Regions from separate parts of the Bacillus bruguierae genome, predicted to be linked through region 3. Evidence: riboswitches for the same ligand, from Rfam matches in the RefSeq annotation. Region 3 holds a riboswitch; each other region holds the start of a gene.
What was found. A riboswitch is a leader RNA that binds a small molecule or an ion and turns the genes downstream of it on or off. The one in region 3 is predicted to bind lysine.
Positions count from the first base shown of each region.

Region 1: it holds a riboswitch for lysine, as region 3 does, so the genes downstream of both, WAZ07_RS14465 (amino acid permease) here and WAZ07_RS19845 (amino acid permease) in region 3, are expected to answer to the same signal.
Region 2: it holds a riboswitch for lysine, as region 3 does, so the genes downstream of both, lysA (diaminopimelate decarboxylase) here and WAZ07_RS19845 (amino acid permease) in region 3, are expected to answer to the same signal.

Region 1 covers NZ_JBAWSX010000008.1:50,548-58,990, forward strand. The annotation lists gene pdxR (MocR-like pyridoxine biosynthesis transcription factor PdxR) at 1-1,249, shown strand, start outside; gene WAZ07_RS14455 (VOC family protein) at 1,601-2,404, opposite strand; gene WAZ07_RS14460 (hypothetical protein) at 2,499-2,702, opposite strand; lysine riboswitch at 2,864-3,057, shown strand; gene WAZ07_RS14465 (amino acid permease) at 3,164-4,633, shown strand; gene WAZ07_RS14470 (GNAT family N-acetyltransferase) at 4,825-5,334, shown strand; partial or broken gene WAZ07_RS26260 (amino acid permease) at 5,437-5,582, shown strand; gene tsaA (tRNA (N6-threonylcarbamoyladenosine(37)-N6)-methyltransferase TrmO) at 5,775-6,236, opposite strand; gene WAZ07_RS14480 (GNAT family N-acetyltransferase) at 6,431-6,970, opposite strand; gene WAZ07_RS14485 (kinase) at 7,097-7,690, opposite strand; gene WAZ07_RS14490 (NAD-dependent protein deacylase) at 7,798-8,443, opposite strand, start outside.
Region 2 covers NZ_JBAWSX010000002.1:155,147-163,589, reverse strand. The annotation lists gene lysA (diaminopimelate decarboxylase) at 212-1,528, opposite strand; lysine riboswitch at 1,872-2,054, opposite strand; gene WAZ07_RS04975 (DUF3888 domain-containing protein) at 2,145-2,540, opposite strand; gene WAZ07_RS04970 (LTA synthase family protein) at 2,732-4,618, shown strand; gene pssA (CDP-diacylglycerol--serine O-phosphatidyltransferase) at 4,899-5,603, shown strand; gene WAZ07_RS04960 (NAD(P)-dependent oxidoreductase) at 5,641-6,612, opposite strand; gene WAZ07_RS04955 (DUF4025 domain-containing protein) at 7,279-7,437, opposite strand; gene WAZ07_RS04950 (histidinol phosphate phosphatase domain-containing protein) at 7,583-8,443, opposite strand, start outside.
Region 3 covers NZ_JBAWSX010000014.1:53,336-61,778, forward strand. The annotation lists gene WAZ07_RS19820 (ABC transporter ATP-binding protein) at 1-764, opposite strand, end outside; gene WAZ07_RS19825 (NADP-dependent glyceraldehyde-3-phosphate dehydrogenase) at 1,455-2,894, shown strand; gene WAZ07_RS19830 (hypothetical protein) at 3,135-3,320, shown strand; gene WAZ07_RS19835 (hypothetical protein) at 3,590-3,775, shown strand; gene WAZ07_RS19840 (hypothetical protein) at 3,834-4,163, opposite strand; lysine riboswitch at 4,429-4,608, shown strand; gene WAZ07_RS19845 (amino acid permease) at 4,741-6,159, shown strand; gene WAZ07_RS19850 (ABC transporter permease) at 6,800-7,900, shown strand; gene WAZ07_RS19855 (GNAT family N-acetyltransferase) at 8,047-8,443, opposite strand, start outside.

The DNA of each region.
Region 1 (8,443 bases), on a different contig from region 3:
TGAAAGTACAACAGGAAAAGGAACGCGTGTAAGCACACATATGTGGGGCGTATCTCCGAAATTCACACCAAATTGGAGGGGGTTTGTAGAGGGCGGGACATTTTTACCTAATTTACCACTCCTTCGCTACATTCGTGAGCAAGTGCAGCAAAATGACAATATCATTGATTTTGCAAATGGGGAGCTTGGATGCGATTTGTTCCCGCACCAGCAATTACAAGCGATTTTACGCGAACAACCGTTAACACAATCGTTAAGTTATGATCATCCTCAAGGCTATCTTCCTTTACGGCAAGCTGTAGCTACATATATGAAGGAGCACTTACAAATTGATGCAACTGAACAATCCATCATGATTACTTCCGGCGCCCAGCAAGCACTGCATCTTATTGTGCAATGTTTATTAAATCCAGGCGATGCTGTAGCATTTGAAAGTCCATCACATTGTTATTCCTTGCCTCTTTTTCAATCCGCAGGCATTCGAATTTTCCCATTACCAGTTGATGAACATGGGATTCATCCAGATGATGTACATGAGCTACACAGAAAGCATCGGATTAAAATGATTTTCTTAAATCCAAATTATCAAAACCCGACCGGAACGCTCCTTCATCCGAAGAGAAGAGAAACTCTTTTATCTTTATGTGCCGATTTACGTATTCCAATTGTTGAAGATGATCCGTCTAGCTTATTAACATTAGAAAAAAAAGAACAAGCATGTTCAACCTTAAAATCAATTGATACAAATGGAACGGTCATTTATGTCCATTCTCTATCCAAAATGATAGCACCAGGATTACGAATTGGCTGGCTCGTTGCTCCGCAGTCCGTTGTTGAACGCTTATCAGATGCACGGCATCAAATGGAATTAGGCTTAAGCATTTTTCCGCAATGGCTTATGCAGCAATTTTTTGAAACAGTTCCATTTGAAGCACATTTACAACAGTTACGGTCTGAATTAGTACAAAAAAGAAATATGTTAGCAGATGCACTGCAACATTCACTCCAGAAAGAACTCTCATTTTCCTTGCCAACAGGAGGAATTTATATATGGGGAAAATTACAACAACCTATCAATGAAAAACAGTTCATAATGCAAAGTTTAAAACAACAAGTTGCCTTTATGCCCGGCAGTATTTTTGGCGCAAAAGATGGTTACATTCGTCTATCTTATGGAAAAGTAGATATAAACCACATTACTGAAGGAATCTCTCGTCTGCAACAGGCGATTAAGTTGTCTCATACATAAAATTATTTCTGACATCTCTCTAACCAACTACTAGCCACTAAACGCATGTAAGTTATTTGTATATATACAAGTTAAAAAAACGACATAAAAACCCATTTCTTTTTAGGGGAGACGAGAGCATCTAGCCGTGCATAGAAGCGGTCAGGGCCTTTTCCTGCCACATGCGAGATTTTAAAACAAAGAGAGCAAGCAAGTAGCGGTCATGTTGTATTCTGAATACCTATTATTTATATATCGAAATATAAAATTGTATTTATATATAAGATAATCTACCTTTTGTCCTTTTCCAAATTACTCAGAAGTACAGTAGGTTTCTGTACTTCTGGCAATTTTCATTCAGTTTAATTCCTCCTAAAATATGTACATACCATTCCGTATATGACATACATTCATATTTTCTTCCTTTCCTTGAAACTCTACAGCAAATGGGAATTCACCGTAATTCTTTAATTGATTTTGAACGATACCATTTCCAATCGGTTCGCAAAATTGAATCGTTATTTTCCCAAGAGAAAAACCTTGCGATATCGCATTCCATTCCTTATTTATTTTGGGCGGACTCATTTCTATATGCAGTAAATCTTTCCATCGTTTGCTTGTTTCATTTACATTAGTAACAGCATAGAACACTGTTTTCATTCCAATTATGTGATTATTATGGGGCGAGATTACTCCTTTTTTCTGTAAATCATCCCTTCTTTTTTCATCCGATTCACTCCACTCAATGAAAAATGGGAACCTGGGGCCGTCTCCCTCTTGTTCAATAAATAGCATTTTCCAGCTTAATAGAGTTCCATCATCCCTCATACGTTTCCCTTCCAATGGACCTTTTATATGAAATCCCTTTGCCACCAGTCTCTCAGTAAGCTCTTCCATCTGTTCTGTACGCAGTGCAATTTGAAGCATTCCTTCCTCTATTTGTAACTTATGAATAGCTTGTTGAATAAGGGGATTCTCTGCTTCAATTGCAACCTCTTGATTTTGCACTGCTAAAAACTCAATGTATGCTAAATCAAAATAACATAAACTATTATGTGTCCCCCAATTCGTATGCTCTCCTCCTTGAACTACATGAAATCCATGTCGTTTCATTTGATTTATCACCTCAGCTGGAGAACACCTAACTACATGAACAAGATGATCAAACTGTAACATCTCCTCACCACCCTTACTTTTATTCTTTTAGTGTATTATCTTTCAATTATTTCTTGCAATTTAAATCTTCTGAAAATATGTTAATTCATGTTTATTATAACGAAAAAAATAAAGCTAATTGAAAGACTAAAGGATCTTTTCCACTAGAAAGAGGAGCCTTTAATTTTAATGCGATTCTTCCTGGAAATAAGAATTTCATCTCAAATAGCTTTGTCGAAAAATATTTTTCTGAATTTTCTATTAATTTTAAAGGATTTTTTGAAACACAATGCGAAACCATTGTATAACCTTTTTTCAATAGGTTACCTATTACATACTTTTTAGGATCGGGATGAATTTTGAAAGCACTTTTCTTAAATAGCCATTTTTTTCTATAAAAAAATCCTTGCAATATTTTCAGAAAATCATTACAATTGCCATATATTAAAAATCATAGTAATAGAAAAATCCTCATCAATCCGATGAGGTAGAGGTCGCGGCTTTTATTAGTAATCTAGACGAGACGCAGAGAACGTCAATAACCCTGGATAAAAGGAAAAGCTGCCGAAGTTTATACTTCTTCTCTGGAAGTATATGCTGGGGCTGTTTTCGAATAGGAACAGAACTGTCACGTTTACAAAATTACCGTGTAAACGTGGGGCGCTATCTTAACGGAAGGTATGATGGGGTGGCTATTTTTGAAATGCTCCGCTAAAGTCCTTTGGCGGTTTTTTTATTCCCCCCGCTCCTTCCTATCTTACAAGAAAAGGAGTGTTGAACATGAACGGCGCAACTACTAACGTTACCTCTACAGCTACAAATCAATCTGCACAAACAACTAACGAACTTCGACGCGGATTAAAATCTCGTCACCTTACAATGATTTCTCTCGGTGGTACAATCGGTACCGGACTATTTCTTGCTAGCGGTGGTGTCATTCATACAGCTGGCCCTGGTGGAGCTCTTGTAGCATACGCTGCAATTGGAATTATGGTTTATTTTTTAATGACAAGCTTAGCTGAATTAGCAGCGTACATGCCTGTTGCTGGATCTTTTAGCACATATGCGACAAAATTTGTTGATCCATCGCTTGGATTCGCATTAGGTTGGAATTACTGGTATAACTGGGCAATTACGATTGCTGCTGAACTTGCAGCCGTAACATTAATTATGAAGTTTTGGTTCCCAAATACGCCTTCCCTTCTTTGGAGTGGCATTTGCTTAGTCATTATGTTTCTTTTAAATTACTTATCTGTTAAAGGATTTGGTGAAGCTGAATATTGGTTCGCACTTATTAAAGTAGTTACCGTTATTATCTTTTTAATTGTTGGATTTATGATGATTTTTGGTATTATGGGTGGCGAGCCTGTTGGATTTAAAAACTTTACTGTTGCAGACGCACCATTTAACGGTGGTATTATGGCAATCATCGGCGTTTTTATGGCTGCTGGTTTTTCATTTCAAGGAACTGAATTATTAGGTGTAGCTGCTGGTGAAACTGCCGATCCAGAGCGTAGTATTCCAAAAGCAATTCGCTCAATCTTTTGGCGTATTCTATTATTTTACATCTTTGCAATTCTTGTTATCGGTCTATTGATCCCTTATACAACTGATAGTCTTGCAGCAAGTGACGTAACAGTAAGTCCATTTACACTTATATTTGAAAAAGCAGGGGTTGCATTTGCTGCTTCTGTTATGAACGCTGTTATTTTAACTGCAGTTTTATCTGCCGGTAATTCAGGAATGTACGCATCAACTCGTATGCTTTGGGATTTAGCAAGACAAGGAAAAGCACCGAAATTTTTAGGGAAATTAAATAGTCGCGGCGTACCTGTTAACGCGTTAATCGCAACTTCAGTAGTTGGCTGTGTCGCTTTCCTAGCTTCCTTATTTGGCGACGGTGTAGTATATATTTGGTTATTAAATGCATCTGGAATGTCTGGATTTATTGCATGGGTCGGAATCGCTATTAGTCATTATCGTTTCCGAAAAGCATATATTGCACAAGGAAAAGATTTAAATGATTTACCGTATAAAGCAAAATGGTACCCATTTGGTCCAATTTTCGCATTTGCACTTTGTGTCATTGTCATTTTAGGACAAAATTACGGAGCGTTTATGGGCGAGTCTATCGATTGGAACGGTGTACTTGTTTCCTATATCGGCCTCCCTCTCTTCCTTGCGCTGTGGTTAGGATATAAATTTACAAAGAAAACAAAAGTAATTCCTCTTGATAAAGTAGAACTTTAATCCGGTGGAGATTCTTCATCCCCTGCTGATTATCGGCTCTTACTGCCTGTTAATAAGTGATAAAGGTTAGCCAACACAATGGTGTTGGCTAACCTTTTTTTATCTGAACGAATCCTTGTTCAAAGGTTATAGTTACTTTATGTCGAATAGTGTACTATATATAAATTTTTCTAAAAAAGGATGAGATTAAAATGAATATCGCATTAGAAATTGTCTCCACAGAACAACTAGAAATATTAAAGAATTTTTATGCCCTATACTTACATGATTTATCCGAATTCTCACCTACCCTTCATCCAAATGAAAATGGATTTTTTGAATTTGATGCTTTTGAACTGATTTGTAATCGAGATGAGCTTTCTCCTTACTTTATTACATATGAAAGAAAATATGTCGGATTTCTCCTATTCGCAAAAACACCATTCACGGCACCAGAAACAGACTTCTGCATTAACGACCTTTTCTTATTAAAAGCATACCGCGGAAAAAATATCGCAGATCAAGCAATCTTAGAACTGTTAAAACAAAACAAAGGAACTTATTATGTAATGCAATTAAAAAGCAATAAAACAGCGATTCATTTCTGGGAGAAATTTTACCAAAAGAATGGGATTCAGTATCAAGCAGCTGAGAAAATGGATGGAGATGATTTATGCTTAACACAAACATTTACAGTACCATCATTACTTTCCAAGCTGTAATCCCTTTACTTCCCTATTTCTCATGTTTTTACAATAATAGAATAAGAACTATAAACAAAGGTTGGGGTTTCATGAACATTCGTGTAACTGATGGAGCAAAAACAATACTACGGTGCGTTTATGAGAAAATCTATCGATTGGCGCGGTGTACGCATTTCCTATATCGGCTACCTCTCTTCTTTGCGCTGTGGTTAGGATATAAATTTACAAAGAAAACAAAGGTCATCTCATTAGATAAATGTGAGCTTTCACAACAAAAAACCTGTCAATTCATATTATCAAGACATAAATATGAAAAATACTTAAAAAATAAAGCCTCCATCATATTATATATGACTAATATGTTGGAGGCTTTTGTTTTGTTTGAAGTACTGCCCAATAGCTATAAATGTTGTAAATAATAAAAAACAAACGTATCGATAGACCTTCTATCTATCAAATCATTTCCAATAATTTTTCATTAAATTGATAGACCAATTTGCTTGTCTAATTTCATTCTTTGGAAGAAACTCCTTCATTACAGGTTTAATATCAATGATAGGTGTTCCATCAATTGCATCTAATCCTTTCACCACTAATTTCTTTCCAGTATGCTCTATTAATTCAACTGTAGTTACACCTAATTTATTCGGTCTATTTTTTCCTCTCTGCGAAAAAATTCCGACTTTCGGAAAGTTAAGATTATTCCTCGGATGCCTTGCTTCATACTGAATTTTATCATCAGATACTTTGTCAAAGTAAAAAATTATTTCTAAGTGTGAAAAATCTTCTATTCCTTGTAATGCAGATTCATTTAATTCATCAGTTAGTTCGACTTCTGACACAACACTCCCCCAATTATCATCTTTCATTTCTTTACGAGAATTATGAACGTATGCAACTGGATTCATTATAATTTCCATATAAATCCCTCCCAAAACTTCTTTTTTTAATTATATAAGAGATTTAACTATAAAAAAATTTTGTTTTTTTAAATTAACTTAATAAGTTTTGCTAATAATCTACTAAAAAAATGCTTACTAAAAAATCCTTTCCAACAATAATTGACATCATCTCACCGATAGAACGTCTTCCTTATATAATTTGTTGTCATAAGTTATTTTAATTTTTTACTTAAAACAATGCTTCTGTAATTTGTAATTTCCCAATTGACATATTCAATAAAACGATATCCTTTATCACCGTAGTATTTAATCAGATGACTAGCTCCCTCAGCCGTATCTAATGCGAGTTCCTCTACCCCTTCTTTTGTTGCCGTTTCTTCAGCTAATTCAAGCAATTTTCTTCCAACTCCCATTGATTGATAAGAAGGATGGACTCCAAACTGACCTATTCCTGCTACATTGCTTTTGTTATACCAATTGCACCCTTTATTATTCTCTGGTGAGTAATAGGAAATTGTACCGATAATTTTATTATCCCAAATGGCAATAAAACATAATGCCTTATCAATTCTTTTAAGAGTAACACTAGAGTCCTGATAAGCAGCCAAATAATTAAAACCTACATCCAACAGTTTTTTATATGACTTATTTATTACTTTGGTTAACTCTTCAATATCATCTTTCTTACGATCGAAAGCACGAATATGTATCATATTATAATTAGTAAAAATATTGTTTTGAACTGTGCTCATATATATCCCCCTTTTATTTATGGTTTATCATTAAAAATGACATATATATATATATTATAAATTTTTTAAAACACAGCACAAACAACGCATGGAGAAATGAAATGGTCATGCGTTGTTTATTTTATCCTATCCTTTTAGAACCAAATCTGCATTTTTGTCAGGAGCTTCTGTGTTTACATAAAATTCTTCAGCTTTCCAATATCTATTCTCAAACTTTGTAATGTTCTTTTGTGTATCTTCACTTTCACGAAGAAATCTCTTACTTCTCGGACAATCTAGATATACAACATAATCATAGAAGCTTCTCCACTCTTTCCGCTGCAGAAAAACACCTTCTACTATAAGAACAGAAGGATTAGAAAGTTGAACTTCCTGCTGACTATGTGTATTAGATTCATCATCATAAACAGGAAGAATAAGATGGTTAGCGGATTTTAGTTTACCGAAAAAATTGCGACTTAACCAATCCGTATCCCATTGTAAGTTGTAATACTCATACCATTCCTCATTCCCCGTATTGTAACGTTTTTCACGCTCTACAATATAATCATCTATGTGAAAGACATGAAACGAGGTCTTCTTTTCTTTCATTTTATGACTAAGTTTTTTCACGAGTGTTGTTTTGCCAGAACGGCTTAAACCATCTATCCCTAAAATAAACCGACTGCCCACGCCGTTATTCTCAATTATTTCCAGTAATATTTTTTCATTCTCCCCCATATTACTCTCCCCTTTGAAACAAATCTCTTTTTTAGTAGCTACAATGAAATTTTAACGAGATTCAAACATATAAGCTATATGCCTTAACAATTTTGGTTTCCGTACAATTACTCTTCCCTATCTTTACCTACTAAAATTCCATTTACAAATTCACCAATTGTTTCATGAAACGCATAATCAAAATATTGCTCTTGTCCTGTTTGTTCATTATTAACAAGTATTGTTGTTGCTCCTATTTCTCGTTTTGCTATTTGCGGAAAGGATGCCACAGGCTGTACTTTCAATGACGTTCCCATCACAAGTAATACATCCGTTTCATACAACCTTTCAACTGCCATTTGAAATTGCGGCAATGTATCTCCGTATAACACAACATCAGGATTCAAAATGAAATTACACTTTTCACAGCGCGGTACTTCATGTTCAATCATATATTGTAAGTTATATTTTGCACGGCACTTCGGACAATGAGCAGATTGAAGCGTACCATGTAAGTCAATGACATGTGTACTCCCGCTCAATTGATGAAGTCCATCAATATTTTGTGTTAACACTACAATATCTTTTCCCGTCTGCTCTAACTGCGCAAGAAACGTATGTCCTTTATTTGGTTTATATTGATGGAATGTATCAATTTGAAAAATTGCCTTATAATGTTTCCAAAATTCTTTCGGATTTCGATTATAGTATCCTCTTGATAAATACATTTCTACGTTTGCATCTGCATACAAACCATTTGCTGATCGAAAGTCT
Region 2 (8,443 bases), on a different contig from region 3:
AGGAGTTATTCACCTAAAAACTCCTTCTTCAACTAAACAAGAACGTATTTATCCCGCTATTCGTGGGCAGTAAGATCCCCAGCCTCAAGATTGAGGGAGCCACTTCCGCTTTTCTAAAGAAGATAGGTGAGGGATCACTGCTGGCATGTGCAAGGTTGGGTAGGCTTTCCATCAGTGGGGGATGCCCCCCCACACTGATGGAAGTTTCACTTTACACAAATTCCTTTACACGTATGCGATCGTTCCCGATAATATTTTCATACGATTCCCTCTCAACAACAACATGAGATTTTCCATTTTCCGCAAACACAACTGCTGGTCGACGGATCCGATTGTAATTATTCGCCATCGAATAACCATATGCCCCTGTACAAGAGATAGCCAAGAGATCACAAGAAACAACTTTAGGGAGCGCTACATCCCAAATGAGCATATCCCCGCTTTCACAACACTTCCCTGCGATTGAAACAACCTCTTCGGCAGATTCATTCGCTCGGTTTGCTAGCAATGCTTCGTAACGAGCTCCGTAAAGTGCTGGTCGAAGGTTATCTGTCATTCCTCCATCAACTGATACATATTTACGAATGCCTGGAATATCTTTAATCGCTCCCACTGTGTACAAAGTTGTTCCTGCATCACCAACAATACTACGACCTGGTTCTACCCAAATTTCTGGAAGTGGATATCCACATGCTATAAACTGCTCGCGCACCGCATCTGTCACAGCTTGCACATATTCACCAAGAGCAAGCGGTGTATCTCCTTCCGTATAACGAATTCCAAAACCACCGCCTACATTTAATACAGAAGCTACGTAATCCATTTCTTTTCTCACTACTTCTAAAAATTTGTGAAGCACTTCAATTGCACGAACAAATCCTGCTGTCTCAAAAATTTGCGATCCAATATGAGAATGAATTCCCAGCACATGGTAATTTGATTTTTCTAATGCACGTTTCATTGCTTGTAATGCATGCCCCGTTGAAATACCAAAGCCAAACTTGGAATCATCTTGACCTGTTGTAATATATTCATGGGTATGCGCTTCTACTCCTGGAGTCACACGAAGCAGAACGCTTGCAACTTTCCCGTATTCTTCTGCCAAATCATGCAATACTTCTAGTTCCAAAAAATTGTCTACAACGAAACATCCGATGTTAGCTTCTAGTGCCATTCTCATCTCTTCTTCTGTTTTATTATTACCATGGAAATGGATACGATCAGCTGGAAATCCTGCTTGCAGCGCTGTATATAACTCTCCGCTAGACACAACATCAAGCGACATATTTTCTTCAGCAGCTAATCGGCACATTTCCATGCACAAGAACGCTTTGCTCGCATATGCTACTTGATAAGAGAACCCACTTTCTTTAAAAGCATGATGGAATGCACGACATTTCTCACGAATCGCTGCTTCATCATATACATAAAGAGGTGTTCCATATGTTTTTGCAAGTTCAGTAGCATCGCATCCTCCAATTTCTAAGTGCCCTTGCTCGTTAATGTGGCTTGTGCCGTGTAAATACATGTGAATTCCTCCCTTTTCTCTCAAAAACATCTATATATCCATTTTAATTTTTCGACAGCTTTGTCTAGCTCTGCCTCCTAGGCAAAAAGCGCCTCTATGTCAGAAGCTCCATCCCCCTCTTGTTCTGAGCGAGCCGCTTCCGCTTTTCTTTAAGATCCAGCGGCTAGAACAGTCGGTGGCTTCGCGTCTTCCGAATCTTGAGGTGGGGGTCTTACTGCCCACGAATAGCGGGATAAACAAAAAAACGCGCGGAACAATGTTCACACGCGTTTCTTATTAGAAGAATATACGATGAAAAAATAAACTTGTTGTTATTTTCTCAAATAAGAAACCGCATCAAACATCTCCAAATAGCTCTCCATAAGTCAAAAACTTATGACAGTACTACATTTATTTAATGCAGTCCCAATATATGAATAAAGTGGGTACTCATATATTTCGGCGATAATCCCTTTCAGACTATGATCATGAATACCACTTTATTTCCTATAGCTTACTTTTGATTATCGCGGCCTCTACCCTTGAGTGTAGATGAGGTAAGTCTATTTAATTTTCAATCGTCTTTTTTATTGCTATTAACAATAGCAAATGAGTAATTTATTTGTCAAATACTTTTTTAAATTGGTTTACGACAATTTATTTTCGTATTATCTGGTAAGCGCTTTACACCTATATTCTTCACAGTCCATTCACCATCATCATTTTCAAAGGTAATTGTTACTTTTTCAAACGGTGGGAGTTTTTTCCCTCCTATTCCTGGCTCGTATTTAATTATTTCAATAGAAGCACGGAACAAATATGTACCGCTGTACATTTTTTTCATACTAACGATTGTCGGACATTCATATGGCTTTTGTTTTCCATAATACTTTTGAATCGCTTCATTTATTCTCGGAAATAGCACCGAATAAAGTGCATCTTCTAATAATAACGGTTCATGTTCAGCCAAAAAAGGAGCTGGATTTCCAAGTAAAATGAAGCAGCTCACTATAAAACAACATATTTTCTTCATAGTACTCCTCCACTTTTCTATCGATGACATTATTTTATCCAGCTTCCCTTTTTCTACCCAATTATGAGAAAAGCATCCACAAATTCACTATGTTTTTATATAATAGTACACATAGTAAAAAAACATAGAGATATGTAACCGGTTATATACAGAAACGAACGGTTACTTGTAGGTAGTAGGAGGAACCCAATATGATGCAACACTTGTTTCCAAAAGTACGATTCGCTCTCATAGCAGTCGTCCTATTATGGATCAAAACATATATTGTATACAAATTAGCTTTTGATATGAAGATCAATAACGCTTTCGAACAAATCATGTTGTTCTTTAATCCGTTAGCTTCATTATTATTATTTTTCGGTTTCGCTTTATTAGCAACAAAACATCGAAATCGTATCATTATAAGTATTAGTATGGTGTTATCATTTATTTTATTTGGCAACGCCATGTTTTATGGGTTTTACAATGACTTTGTAACATTCCCAGTATTATTTCAAACAAATAACATGGCTGATTTAGGAACGAGTATAAAAGAACTATTTACATATAAAACACTTCTTTTATTTGCAGATACCATTATTTTGGCCATATTATCTCGGAAATTCCCTAGTTTTTGTGACACAACTCCTCTATCGAGAAAAGAAAAACAAATATTTTTTAGCGGTGTAACAGCAGCATTAGCCCTGCAAATGGTTATTTCAGTTATTTATAAACCACAACTCTTTTCGCATTCATTTGATCGCCAAACTGTTGTGAAAAATCTTGGCTTATATACGTATCATATTTATGATATTGCGCTGCAATCGAAATCTTCGGCCCAGCGTGCCTTCGCAAGTGGAGATAGCTTTTCTGAAATTGATAACTATGTGAAAACAAAAGATAGACAAGCAAATAAAGATTTATTTGGCGTAGCAAAAGGAAAAAATGTTATTTTAATCTCAATGGAATCTACACAAAGTTTTGTCATCAATCAAAAAATAAATGGAAAAGAAATCACACCATTTTTAAATGACTTCATTAAAGAAAGCTATTATTTCAATAACTTTTATCATCAAACAGGGCAAGGGAAAACCTCAGACGCCGAATTTATTATTGAAAACTCTTTATATCCGCTTGATCGCGGCTCTGTTTTCTTTACACATGCTAATAATGAATATACAGCTACACCAGAACAACTCAAAAAACATGGATATTACTCTGCTGTATTTCATTCAAATGATAAAACATTTTGGAATCGCAATTTGATGTATCCTGCACTCGGATATGATCGCTATTTCAATTTGCAAGACTATACAAATGCAGAACAAATGTCTGTTGGTTGGGGATTAAAAGATAAAGAATTTTTCGAACAATCTATTCCAAAATTAAAATCCTTACCACAACCGTTCTATACGAAATTCATTACATTAACAAACCATTTTCCATTTTTGCTGCAACCGGAAGATCAATTCATTAATGAATTTAATTCAGAAAGCGGCGTTGTAAATCGTTATTTTCCAACTGTACGTTATACAGATGAAGCAATAAAATATTTTATTGAACAATTAAAAAAAGAAGGATTATACGATAATTCGATTATCATTATTTACGGAGATCATTATGGTATTTCTGAAAACCATAATGCAGCTATGGCCCAATTTTTAGGAAAAGAGACTCTTACTCCTTTTGATACGATGCAGCTACAAAGAGTACCGCTCATCATTCACATTCCTGGTCAAAAAGGACAAGTCATTTCAAAAGTTTCTGGACAAATTGATGTGAAACCAACACTTCTACATTTACTCGGTATAAAAACAAACCATTCTATTGAATTTGGTACAGATTTATTTGAAAAAAATGATGAACCACTTATGGTTATGCGTGACGGAAGCTTCGTAACAAATGATTATCTGTATACAAAAAATGTATGCTACAACAAAAAAACTGGTGAACCGACTGATATTACTATGTGTCAACCATATATCGAAAAGGCAAAAACAGAGTTAAATTACTCTGATAAACTCATTTACGGTGATTTATTACGATTTGATTCACATAATCGATATAAGACTGGCACGATGATAACGAAATTTGAATAAGAAAATAACCTTCGAACGATAACGATTCGAGGGTTATTTTCTATATACATATAAATCCAAATAAAAAACAACATACATATAATACGATAGCTTTGAATGAAACAAATTAAAAAGCAAGTACAGTTATTACTTTCAGACTTACAACAAATAAAAAATACGCTGAAATCTTTCTCAAAACGAAGAATTTTTTCGACGATTATAGGAAATTTATGTTATGATAAAAAAGATAAACTTTCATAAACTAATCAAGAATCTATAATAGAAAGCAAGGGATCAGATTTTGTACAGAGCAGCCATTCCAAACCTATTTACGCTCGGAAATTTATATAGTGGATTTCTATCCATCGGCTATGCTTCATTAGGATACTACAAATCAGCGGCAATTTTAGTTTTAATCGGAATGATGTTAGATAGCCTTGATGGAAGGATTGCACGCCTACTTCGTGTCGATTCACAGCTCGGAAAAGAACTTGATTCATTAGCAGACGTTGTTACATTTGGTGCTGCTCCCGCTGTATTGATGTATTACACATCCTTCTCTAATTACGGTATTATCGGATTATACATAGCAGGACTCTTCCCTCTATTTGGAGCATACAGATTAGCTCGCTTCAATGTTACACCATCATCAACATCAATGAAATACTTTACTGGTGTACCAATTACAGCTGCAGGTGGTCTTGTTGCCTTCCTTACTTTATTTTCACATACGATTCCAAAAATCGTACTTATTACAGTATTCGTGACATTCGCTTTTCTTATGGTTAGTCGCATTCGTATTCCAAGTATGAAAGATGTACCGATTCCAAAATATAGTATTATTGTGACACTCTTTTTAATTGGAATCATTTATACGATGTATAAAACGAGCTTCGGTAATATTTCAGTGTTTTTATTCATCGCTATTCCGCTTTATATTTTGTATATGTTATCTCAATTTCTTAGACAACGCCCATCACAAAAAAAGCGAGCAAACAAAGAATAAACAAAGAATCCTTCCTATCATAAGGAAGGATTCTTTGTTATTTCGTCACAAGTTCTTTTTTATACACTGGAGTTAACGGTTCATTTCCTTCTAATACCGCTAAAATATTGCGTACTGCCATTTCTGCCATTGCATCACGCGTCTCAATCGTTGCGTTTCCAATATGCGGTGTTAACACAACGTTTGTTAATTCTTTTAATCTCTCTGTAATTTTCGGTTCAAATTCAAAGACATCAAGAGCTGCTCCTTCAATTTCCTTTGTTTCTAATGCAAATGCAAGCGCCTCTTCGTTCATAATCGGACCACGTGCCGCATTAATAATATAAGCTGTTTTCTTCATTAGTCTAAACTGTTCCTCATCAATCATGTGATGCAACTTCGGATTATAAGCACAGTTAATGGTAACAAAATCCGCTGTTTGTAATAGTTCTTCCAGCGTTACATATGTTGCCCCTAATTCTTGCTCCGCCCTATATTTACGACTTGGCCCTGTATACACAATGTTCATCCCAAAGGCATTTGCTCGCTTGGCTACCGCTTTTCCGATTTCTCCAAGGCCAATAATGCCAATCGTTTTGCCGTATACTTCACGCCCTAAGAAAAAGAGCGGTGCCCAGCCATTAAAACCAACTGTACGACATAGTGTATCTCCTTCTGGAATACGGCGCGCTGCCGCTAACAAAATTGCAAATGTTAGCTCTGCTGTTGCCTCTGTTGAAACTTTTGGTGTATTCGTAACCGCTATGTCCTTTTCCACCGCATATTTATAATCAATATTGTCATATCCAGCACCGTAGTTCGCAATAATTTTCAAATACGGTGCTGCATCGATGACTTCTTTCGGAACTTTTGTTGAAAGCAAGCTTAATAATACATCTTTATCTTTTACACGCGCTACTAGCTCTTCTGTGCCAATCAATTCTTCTTTATCATACATTTCCACTTCATGATCTCGTAACAACTGTAGTCCGATTTCTGGAATTTTTCCTGCTATTAAAATTTTCGCCATGTTTAAGCATCCTTTCTTTTTTACGCACAGTAAAACCTCATCATCTTTGGATAAAGTGAAACTTTAATCAGTGAGGGTTTTCTTCATCCCCCGCTGATTATTAGCCCTCCCAATCGGGCTTTTACGGGCAGTTTATCTCCCACCTAACTTCTTAAGAAAAGCGGAAGTGGCTCGTTCAGAATGTGAGGGGGATGGAGCTTCTGACGTAGAGGGTTTTTTTACCTCGTAGGAAGAAGCGAAGCCACCGAACATTCTAGCCACTGGAGCTGGACAATGCTTTCGCTGAATTTTGAGGTGGGAGTATTACTGCCCAAAAATAGCGGGATAAAAATATGCCCATTCAATATTATTGTAAAAAATTCCGTCGAAAAAAAACAAGGAATTTGATTAAACTATATAAATTCGTTTTAATTGTTCTACATATACGTTGCGGTTATGTGGAACAAAAGATGACAAGCACTCGTTTTTTCTCTTTGCTTTATCACCGTACGTGGCAGAAAAAGGCCTTGAACGTTTCTATGCATGGCCAAATCCTCTCGCCCATCTAAAACAAAGGAGGATTTTTATGTCCTTTTTTCAATTTGTATTCATATATTTTTATCACCTTTCTTTACAAAAACATGGAAAAAAGGCTGAATACATTCAGCCTTTTTTCCATGTTTCATTTTATTGGTCTCTTCCTTGTCCTAACTTCACATCAATTGTTCCTTCTGCTACCGTATCACTAATTTGTTCTTGTATAATCGCTTGCTCTGATTGATCTTTTTGCAAGGCATTGCTCTCATTCGTTAACTTCCCAGTATCTTTATATTGTTGTTTCGCCATAAGAAAATCCTCCTTTTTTGTTCAACATTAGTGTAAACAAAAAAGGAGATTTTCATCCCGCTATTCGCGGGCAGTAAGCCCGATTGGGCGGGCTTTCCATCAGTAGGGAATAAACCCTCCCCCTACTGATGGAAGTTTCACTTTATCACAAAACATTCTCTTCTACATATTCGAGCGGTTTCATGTTCCGGATTCTTTTTTCAAATGTTGCAACATGCGTCACACCATGATTTCGAAGTGTTTCTATATTTTCTTGTACATAACTACCTAAATCATTTGGGAAATGCGCATCCGAAGAAATTGTAATCGGAACACCATATTGTACTAAGCGCTGTAAAAACAAAGGGCTCGGACACATTTCTCTTACAGGATATCGATAATATAATCCAGCATTCACTTCCGTAGCTGTATTCGTTTCAATCAAAGCTTTCGCAATTTTTTCGTAATATGGTAATTGCTCATTTTCATCTATGCGATAGTTAAACACTTTTATGTTATCTAAATGCGCAACAATATCAAATAAGCCAGAACGTATTGCTTTTTCTAACGTTTGAAAAAATGTCTGATATAACACATGCAAATTATGTTGTCTAAAATAATCGTCTGTATCCGGATTATCAAATCCCCATCCATTAATAAAATGAACAGAACCAATAACATAATCCCAATTTCCTAATGTTAATAACTTTGTCAGTTCTTCTTCCCCGCCGATGAAATAATCTGCTTCTAGCCCAAGTCGTAACGTCACGCCTCGTTTTCTCCATCTTTCTTTCGCATCTTCAATTGCGCTTGTAAAGTTTATAATCGATTCCATCCTCACTTGATCTAACCATTCTTTTTGCAGCCGCCCCAGTTCTGTATTACGAATATCGACGTAGCGTTCATAGTATTCCTTCGCTTCATAGAAACGATATAAGTGATCAACAATGCCAACTTCTTGCAAGCCTTTACGCACAGCTTCCTCCAAGTATAAATCAATCCATTCCGGTGAAAATGCCCCTGCCTT
Region 3 (8,443 bases):
ATCCCAACAAGCATCTTCACTGTCGGTTGAAAAAGCGAATCAATTTTTGCGACTTTCATATTCTTTGCATATACATCTGTCACTAACGTATTAAAGCGCTTCTCATCTTCTCTTTCCTGTACATAAGCGCGAACCACACGTACACCAGCAATCGACTCCAGCACTTTATCATTCATATCTCCAAATGCATCTTGAGCAACTGTAAAGCGCTCATGTAATTTCTTTCCATAAGCACTCACTGCATACGCCATAATCGGCAGCGGTAGTAATGCAGCAAATGTTAACTTCCAACTAATTGAAATACCCATCATAAGTACAATTGTCAGCATATATAAACTCGAATCAACGAGCGTTAAAATACCAAATCCAGCTGTCATGGCAATTGCCTTCAAATCGTTCGTTGCTCTTGCCATTAAATCACCTGTACGGTTTTTCTGATAGAAAGTTGGCGTCATCTTCAGCAAATGTCCCATAAATTTGGAACGCATCGTTTTTTCAAGCACAAATGCACCGCCAAATAACTGATATTGCCACACATAAGAAAGTATATAACCGGCGGCTGCTGCCCCGAGCAACATTCCTACATATTTCATAATCCCCGCATTTGTTAAATCCCCAGCTTTTATATCATCAATTGCTAATCCAATTAACTTTGGCGGGATCACCTCAACGACATTGACAATAAGTAAACAACCAATGGCAATACTATACCTTTTCCAATGCATTTTAAAAAACCATGTTAATTTTTGTAATACAGAAAACAATGTAACCTCTCCCTTCTCGTTGTTGTATAAGCATAGGCTCGTTATCCGCTATCTAGCGTCTCCGTTTTTACCATACGCACCTCATACTTTTCCATCGTCATTCCTACCTTTCTAAAATGAATTATTGAAACTATACAAATGTATAGGAACAATCTAAAAAAAGGGACAAAAAAAGGCATACCGTCGCTTTAACGATATGCGAAAAACGCATAAAAGCGTACGTCACGGCACACGCAACGTACGCTTTCTTTTTAAACTAACAAGAAGCGTTATTTGTCCGTAGAGGTTGCGTGATGATATTTATTGTGTAAAACACCTAAGCCATTCATATATACGATTACAATCATCACGCGCACCTCCTTCTTCTTTTATTTTCCATTTTTAATTGTATAACTTTAAAGACTTTTCTGTCAATTATTTTTTTATTTTAAGATCTGTTAAATAAAAATGTTGATTTTGAATAAATTCGATAAAGTATTAAACATCGTAATAATAATATAACGGTTAGCAAAACGAGTTGATCGGTTAATAATTCTTTAACAGAGCCTTATTTCATAATGAAGAAAGCGAATGCAAAAACCGTGCCAAAAATAGATTTCACAAACATTTCATTTGAATTATTTTTTCAAACCTCATACAATCACCATATACTCACTCTTACAAGTCACTATATTTTTAGGAGGACTTACGATGCAAACTAGCAAGACGTATAAATTTTATATAAATGGAGAATGGAAAGAAAGCTCCTCGGGGCAAACAATCGACATTTCCTCTCCTTATCTTCATGAAGTAATCGGACAAGTACAAGCAATTACTCGCACGGAAGTAGATGAAGCGATTCAATTGGCGAAAGAAGCTCAAAAAGACTGGTCCGAAGCGTCTCTTCAAGATCGTGCACAATATTTATATAAATGGGCTGATGAGCTCGTGAATATGCAAGATGAAATTGCCGATATCATCATGAAAGAAGTCGGCAAAGGATATAAAGATGCACAAAAAGAAGTTGTTCGTACAGCTGATTTCATTCGTTACACAGTAGATGAAGCTATGCATATGCATGGTGAAAGTATGATGGGCGACAGCTTCCCTGGCGGCGCTAAATCTAAACTTGCAATTATTCAGCGCGCTCCGCTTGGCGTCGTTCTTGCCATCTCACCATTTAACTATCCTGTCAACTTAGCAGCTGCCAAGCTTGCACCGGCCCTTATTACAGGAAACGCCGTTATCTTTAAACCGGCTACACAAGGTGCAATTAGCGGTATTAAAATGATTGAAGCCTTGCATAAAGCAGGCCTTCCAAAAGGACTTGTTAACGTAGTAACAGGACGTGGTTCTGTCATTGGTGATTACTTAGTAGAGCATTCTGGCATCGATATGGTATCGTTCACAGGTGGTACACACACAGGAACGCATTTAGCGAAAAAAGCGGCAATGATCCCACTTGTCCTTGAACTTGGCGGAAAAGATCCTGGTATTGTACGCGAGGACGCAGACTTACAAGAAGCTGCCAAACATATTATTAGCGGGGCATTCTCTTACTCCGGTCAACGATGCACAGCGATTAAACGCGTACTTGTACATGAACATGTAGCAGATGAACTTGTTCGCTTATTAAAAGATGAAATTGCAAAGTTATCTGTTGGTTCTCCGGAACAAGACAGCACGATCGTACCATTAATCGATGATAAATCTGCTGATTTCGTTCAAAGTTTAGTAGACGATGCAGTGCAAAAAGGTGCAACTGTTGTCATCGGCAACAAACGTGAGCGTAACTTAATCTATCCAACACTTCTTGATCATGTAACGGAAGATATGAAAGTCGCTTGGGAAGAGCCATTCGGTCCGATTCTTCCAGTCATTCGCGTTTCTTCTGACGAACAAGCAATTGAAATTGCAAACAAATCTGAGTTTGGTTTACAAGCAAGTGTATTTACAAAAGATATTAACAAAGCATTTCACATCGCAAACAAAATTGAAACAGGCTCTGTTCAAATTAACGGACGCACTGAGCGCGGCCCAGATCACTTCCCATTCATCGGTGTAAAAGGTTCTGGTATGGGCGCACAAGGTATTCGTAAAAGCCTTGAATCTATGACACGCGAGAAAGTAACAGTATTGAATTTGATGTAAAGACAGAAAACCTCTTTTTTAGGTGGGCGAGAGCACCTGGCCATGCATAGTAGCGGTCAGGGCTTTTTTCTGCCACTTGCGAGGTTTCAAACAAAAAAACAAAGTAAAAAGAAGTAGAAAATAATTTCTACTTCTTTTTATATTTTATAAAAATGGTTGCTAGCACTATATTTCTCTCGCACACACTCTATATCATTTTCATATATATATATTAACTTCTGATAGAGAGGAGGCGTTCTTATGGCAGTATCAAGATTAAACGGCCTAGTGGAAGGCGACAAAATTCGTGTGTTTTCAGCAGGACGTGAAATTGACGGTCAAGGCGTTTTCATTCGCGTAGAAAACAACTTCTTAGTTTGGGTTGATAACTTTGCAAATATCAACGTTACAAGCTTAGATACAATTAGCGTTCGTAAAGTTTCCTAATTACCTATAAAATTGTTTTACACTTTCACAAAAAGACACTGGGTCTATATCAAAAGGAGTTATATTAATCCTTTTTGAATAGACTCTGTTCAGATTAACGATGCACAAACTATTCGTAAGAATTTTGAATCTATGACGTGTGAGAAAATAACAGTATTGCATGTAATGTAACTCTATAAAAATGGTTGCTAGTACTACCTCTCTCTCGCACACACTCTCTAACATTTTCATATATATATATTAACTTCTGATAGAGAGGAGGCGGACTCATGGCAGTATCAAGATTAAACGGCTTAGTAGAAGGCGATAAAATTCGCGTTTTTTCAGCAGGAAATGAAATTGACGCTCAAGGTGTTTTCATTCGTGTAGACAACAACTTCTTAATCTGGGTGGATAGCTTTGCAAATATTAACATTACAAGTTTAGATACAATTAGCATTCGTAAAGTTTCCTAATTACCTATAAAATTATTTAACCCTTTCACAAAAAGATACTGGGCCTATTCAAAAAGAGTTATACATACCCTTTTTGAATAGACTCTTTTTTTATAATACGCTTTACACTTTTTATATGACTAATGGTTAAATCATAATCTACGTTAATCCAATATAACCATTCATTTGTACACTCAATAAAGATCCCTTCTGTACTTGTTTCCCCGTCAAATACTTCTATCTTATCTCCTAACGAAAAAAGAGGAGGTAATGCACTCTTTTCTGTTTTTTTACTTACATTCGTTTGTATATTATAGAGTAACCTCATACATTGTTCTAAAGAAACTGCGAGTTCTTCATTTTGTTTTTTTAGCTCCTCTATCGGATCCGGTTTTTCACACCTGTACATTTCCTTTCCACATATAAAACAGTTTCTCTTTAACCAGCTCTCCATCCGTTTATCCCTCTCAAATAAAGTGCTCTTCATGATAAAAGCTGCACTTTCTCCTTCTTTTATATACATATTGTATGATGCAAATCCAGAAGTTGTTTCATTATTTAAAACATACTTTATTATCTCAATCATCTGATTATATTTATTTGCATTGACGAATAAAAATCCATTTGTTACCCTTGGTTATGTTAACTTTATATATAAATCCTCATTCGTATCTCGGTGAGGTAGAGGTTGCAATTATTAATAGTATGATTTGGGAGATGTGTGGCATCGCTGAACAAATCTGAAAGGAATAATTGCCGAAGCAAGAAGTATCCACAACGCTTTTTTGCTGGGTCTGCATTGAATAAGTGCAGGACTGTCACAAGCTGTTTGCTTGTGGAGAGCTATCGAGAGATATGTCCGTGGGTTTCTTAATAAGATTGAGAAGCGCGTGAACATATACGCGCTTTTTTGTTTTGTTTGGAACTTCAAACACATACATATCTCCTCGCTTGACTTGGTTATACTAATTTTGGAGGTAGTTTCTATGCAACAAAAAAAATGGGGTTTTTGGGTACTCACTGCATTTGTAGTTGGAAATATGGTCGGAGCTGGTATTTTCATGGTTCCGAGTACATTAGCACAAACAGCTAGTCCTCTTGGTGTTACATTAGCTTGGTTAACGACAGGATTTGGCGTGTTAATGTTAGCTCTTGTTTTCGGTAATTTAGCAATTCGTCGTCCCGATTTAACAACAGGTCCGCAAAGTCATGCTTATGCACTCTTTTCTTCACAAAAAACGAAAAAAATGGCGGGTTTTAGCATCGTATGGGGCTACTGGGTTGCAAACTGGGCAAGTAACGTAGCGATCATTACATCATTTGCTGGTTATTTATCGCTCTTTTTCCCAATTATGAAAGATACGCATGTATTATTTTCAATCGGAACGTTCAACATTGAAGTTGGAAAACTAATTACGTTCTCTATTTGTACCCTTTTACTGTGGGGGACACATATGATTTTAACGAACGGCATAAACGGTGCTGGGAAATTGAACTTCCTTGCAACAACAACGAAAGTAACAGGATTCCTTCTCTTCATTGTGGTAACGTTATTTGCCTTCCAAGCATCTAAACTTGGACAATGGTATACACCGATTATTGATAAAGAAGGCGTTTCACACGGACTATTATCACAAGTAAACTTAGCTGCCTTAACAACACTTTGGGCCTTTATCGGCATCGAGTCAGCTGTCTTATTATCAAACCGTGCTGTTTCACCAAAAACAGTAAAACGCGCAACTGTTACTGGCTTACTATTAACAGTTGGTATCTATTTAGGAATTACAATCTTAACAATGGGCGTTCTTCATGTCGATAAACTACAAGCATCTGAACGACCATTAGCAGATGCATTATCTGCAGCAATGGGACATGGCGGCGGAAAATTAATGGCGCTGCTTGCACTTACTTCTTTATTTGGATCCATCCTAGGTTGGGTTTTATTAAGTTCAGAAGTACCATATCAAGCAGCAAAAGAAGGATTCTTTCCATCTTTCTTTACAAAAACAAATAAAAAAGGGAGCCCGATTTATTCGCTTCGTATAACAAACATTATGTCGCAAGTGTTCCTATTCTCAACACTATCCGGGACAATTGCCGAGGCGTATACATTTGTTATTACCGTTTCAACACTTGCCTACTTAATTCCATATCTCGTTTCACCAATCTTCCAGCTTAAACTTGTTATGACAGGTGAAACATACGAAAATCAAAAAGGTTCTCGTATCATAGATGGAATCATTGCGGCTATTGCACTTATTTATGCACTATGGGTTATTAAAACAGGATCTTCTGATGTGAAAACATTCCTGCTTGGCATTGGATTATTTATCGTCGGATTTGCATTCTATCCATTAATGAAACGTGATGAGAAAAAAGAGAAACAAAACGAGCAAGTTGCCTAAAAAGGTAGCTTGCTTTTTTATGTACATATAAAGAAAGAAAACCTCTTCTTTAGGGTGGACGAGAGCATCTGGCCGTGTGTGGTAGCGGTCAGGACCTTTTTCTGCCACGTGCGGTGTGAAAACAAAAGATATTTTCCAAATTCACCCATGATATCGTGATGTGCATATGATAAAATAACAGAAAAAGGAATAAGGAGTATTTGCAACATGTTACAAGTTTTCAAAAAGAGAAGTGTTGTGCACATTATAGGATATTTATTAGGGATTCTTGGATGCGTTCTCAATTTAACTGTGTGTATTCGCAAATTTTATTTAAATATGGAAATGATAATAGCTCTTTCCTGCCTGCTCATATCGACAATTTTTGTCTTATTCGCGATTATTCTAAACCGCCCATCTCTTATGTGTTTAGCTGTCTTCCCTACTTTACCTATTATGTCTTTGCCTATAATGGTATTAATAATAGCTAATTGCATGTATATTGCAGCAAGCCTATGCATGACAACCGAACACATACCTAAAAAAGGAAAACAGAAAAATAAAAGACTAGAACATTTTCGAAAAAATGGGTATTGAGTCGCTTCGAAGACCTGTTCATATATTTCAAATCGTAACAATCTACAATATAGAGGTGGCTATAGTGACAATCGAAACACTTTGGACGAGTCGTTTCCAGCAACATCTACAAAAAATCACGATGTACTTTGCTCGTATTGTAAGTGGTCTAGTTTATAGCTTCCTTATTCTTTTTGGCACTGGCGGCTATTATTATGCAAAATTTCTTCGTTCCTTTCCATCTGAGTCTGTTGCATTAACCATTGTGATGATTTTACTTACGGTTATACTCACTCGTTCTCCCATTCGAACATTTTTACAAAAGCCAGATATCCTATATCTATTGCCGATAGAAGAAAAACTAGCCTACTATGTTAAGCGTTCTCTTTTATATAGTTATATCATGCAACTCTTTCCATTATTATGCGCGGTACTCATCATTACACCTCTTGCCCAGCAATCATTACATACAACTCCCGCTTTTTTATGCGGAGTCTTTGTCATTCTTGCTTTTATAAAGTGGTGGAATATGTACATACATTGGACATATAGAAATACAGACTTTGCTTCATACTGGTTACTTATTCGGATATTCTGCAATGCAGCTATTACATATACAATATTTCAATTCTCTTCCATTACGGTTGTAGGAAGTATACTCCTTGTCATAACGCTCTTATTTTTATATACGATGAACAAACAAAAAAGGCACATTCGTTGGGAATATTTAATAGAGCAAGAAGAACAAATGGACATGCGCTTTTATCAATTTGTACATTTCTTTACAGATGTACCGCAAATTAAACAACAAGTCAAACAAAGAAAGTGGCTCACCACCTGGATTGAACAAATCTTGTATAAAAAACAATCTCCTTTTTTATATTTGTATAGTTTATCCTTTGTACGTACTAACGATTACTTTGGTATGTATATACGATTAACTTTAGTAGGAGGCTTTCTTTCCTACTACATTCCCACCTTTATTGGAAAAGGAATCGTCACGTTATGTTTCCTATACATATCATTTTTACAACTTCGTGCTCTTTGGAATTATTTTTCGGGAAATAGTATTGTAGCATTGTATCCAGTTTCACTTGTAGAGCGAAAGCGGGCTTTTATGACGTTTATCTATAGAGTGAGTTTTATACAGTTTTTGTTCTTTTTCGGGGTTATTTTACTGAAATAAAAAGAATCCATTTTGATCACAATGGATTCTTTTTATTTCGAACATTGCCGAAGGGTCTTTATTCCCTGTCGAATCGCCGATATATTAGAAAAACCGCCGATAAATACATCATTTGCACCGATATATCGTGAAAATCGCCGATAAACTTAATTCCGAGTATAGGCAGTAGTTGGAAGCAAGGAGTAAACGTTCGTATCATATGCAACATTATTTTGATATATATAATTTCTAAGAACGCCTTCTTTTTGAAAGCCTAATTTTGTTAGTAGTACATTAGATGCTTTATTTTCTGTAAAAACAACTGCTCCAATCCGAGTTAAATGTAGCTCATGAAATCCGTATGATATAACTTTTAAAACTGCTTCAGCGGCATACCCTTTTCCCCAGTGTTCAGGTAAAAGGGCATAAGCGATTTCCGCTCTCTTATGTTCGAAAGACCAGTCATGAAATCCAATCGTTCCAATAATTCCTTCTGTTTCTTTTATTTGAATTCCCCATTTTATCCCACGTTTTTCTTTATAGTTATTTGAAAAATTCCTAATT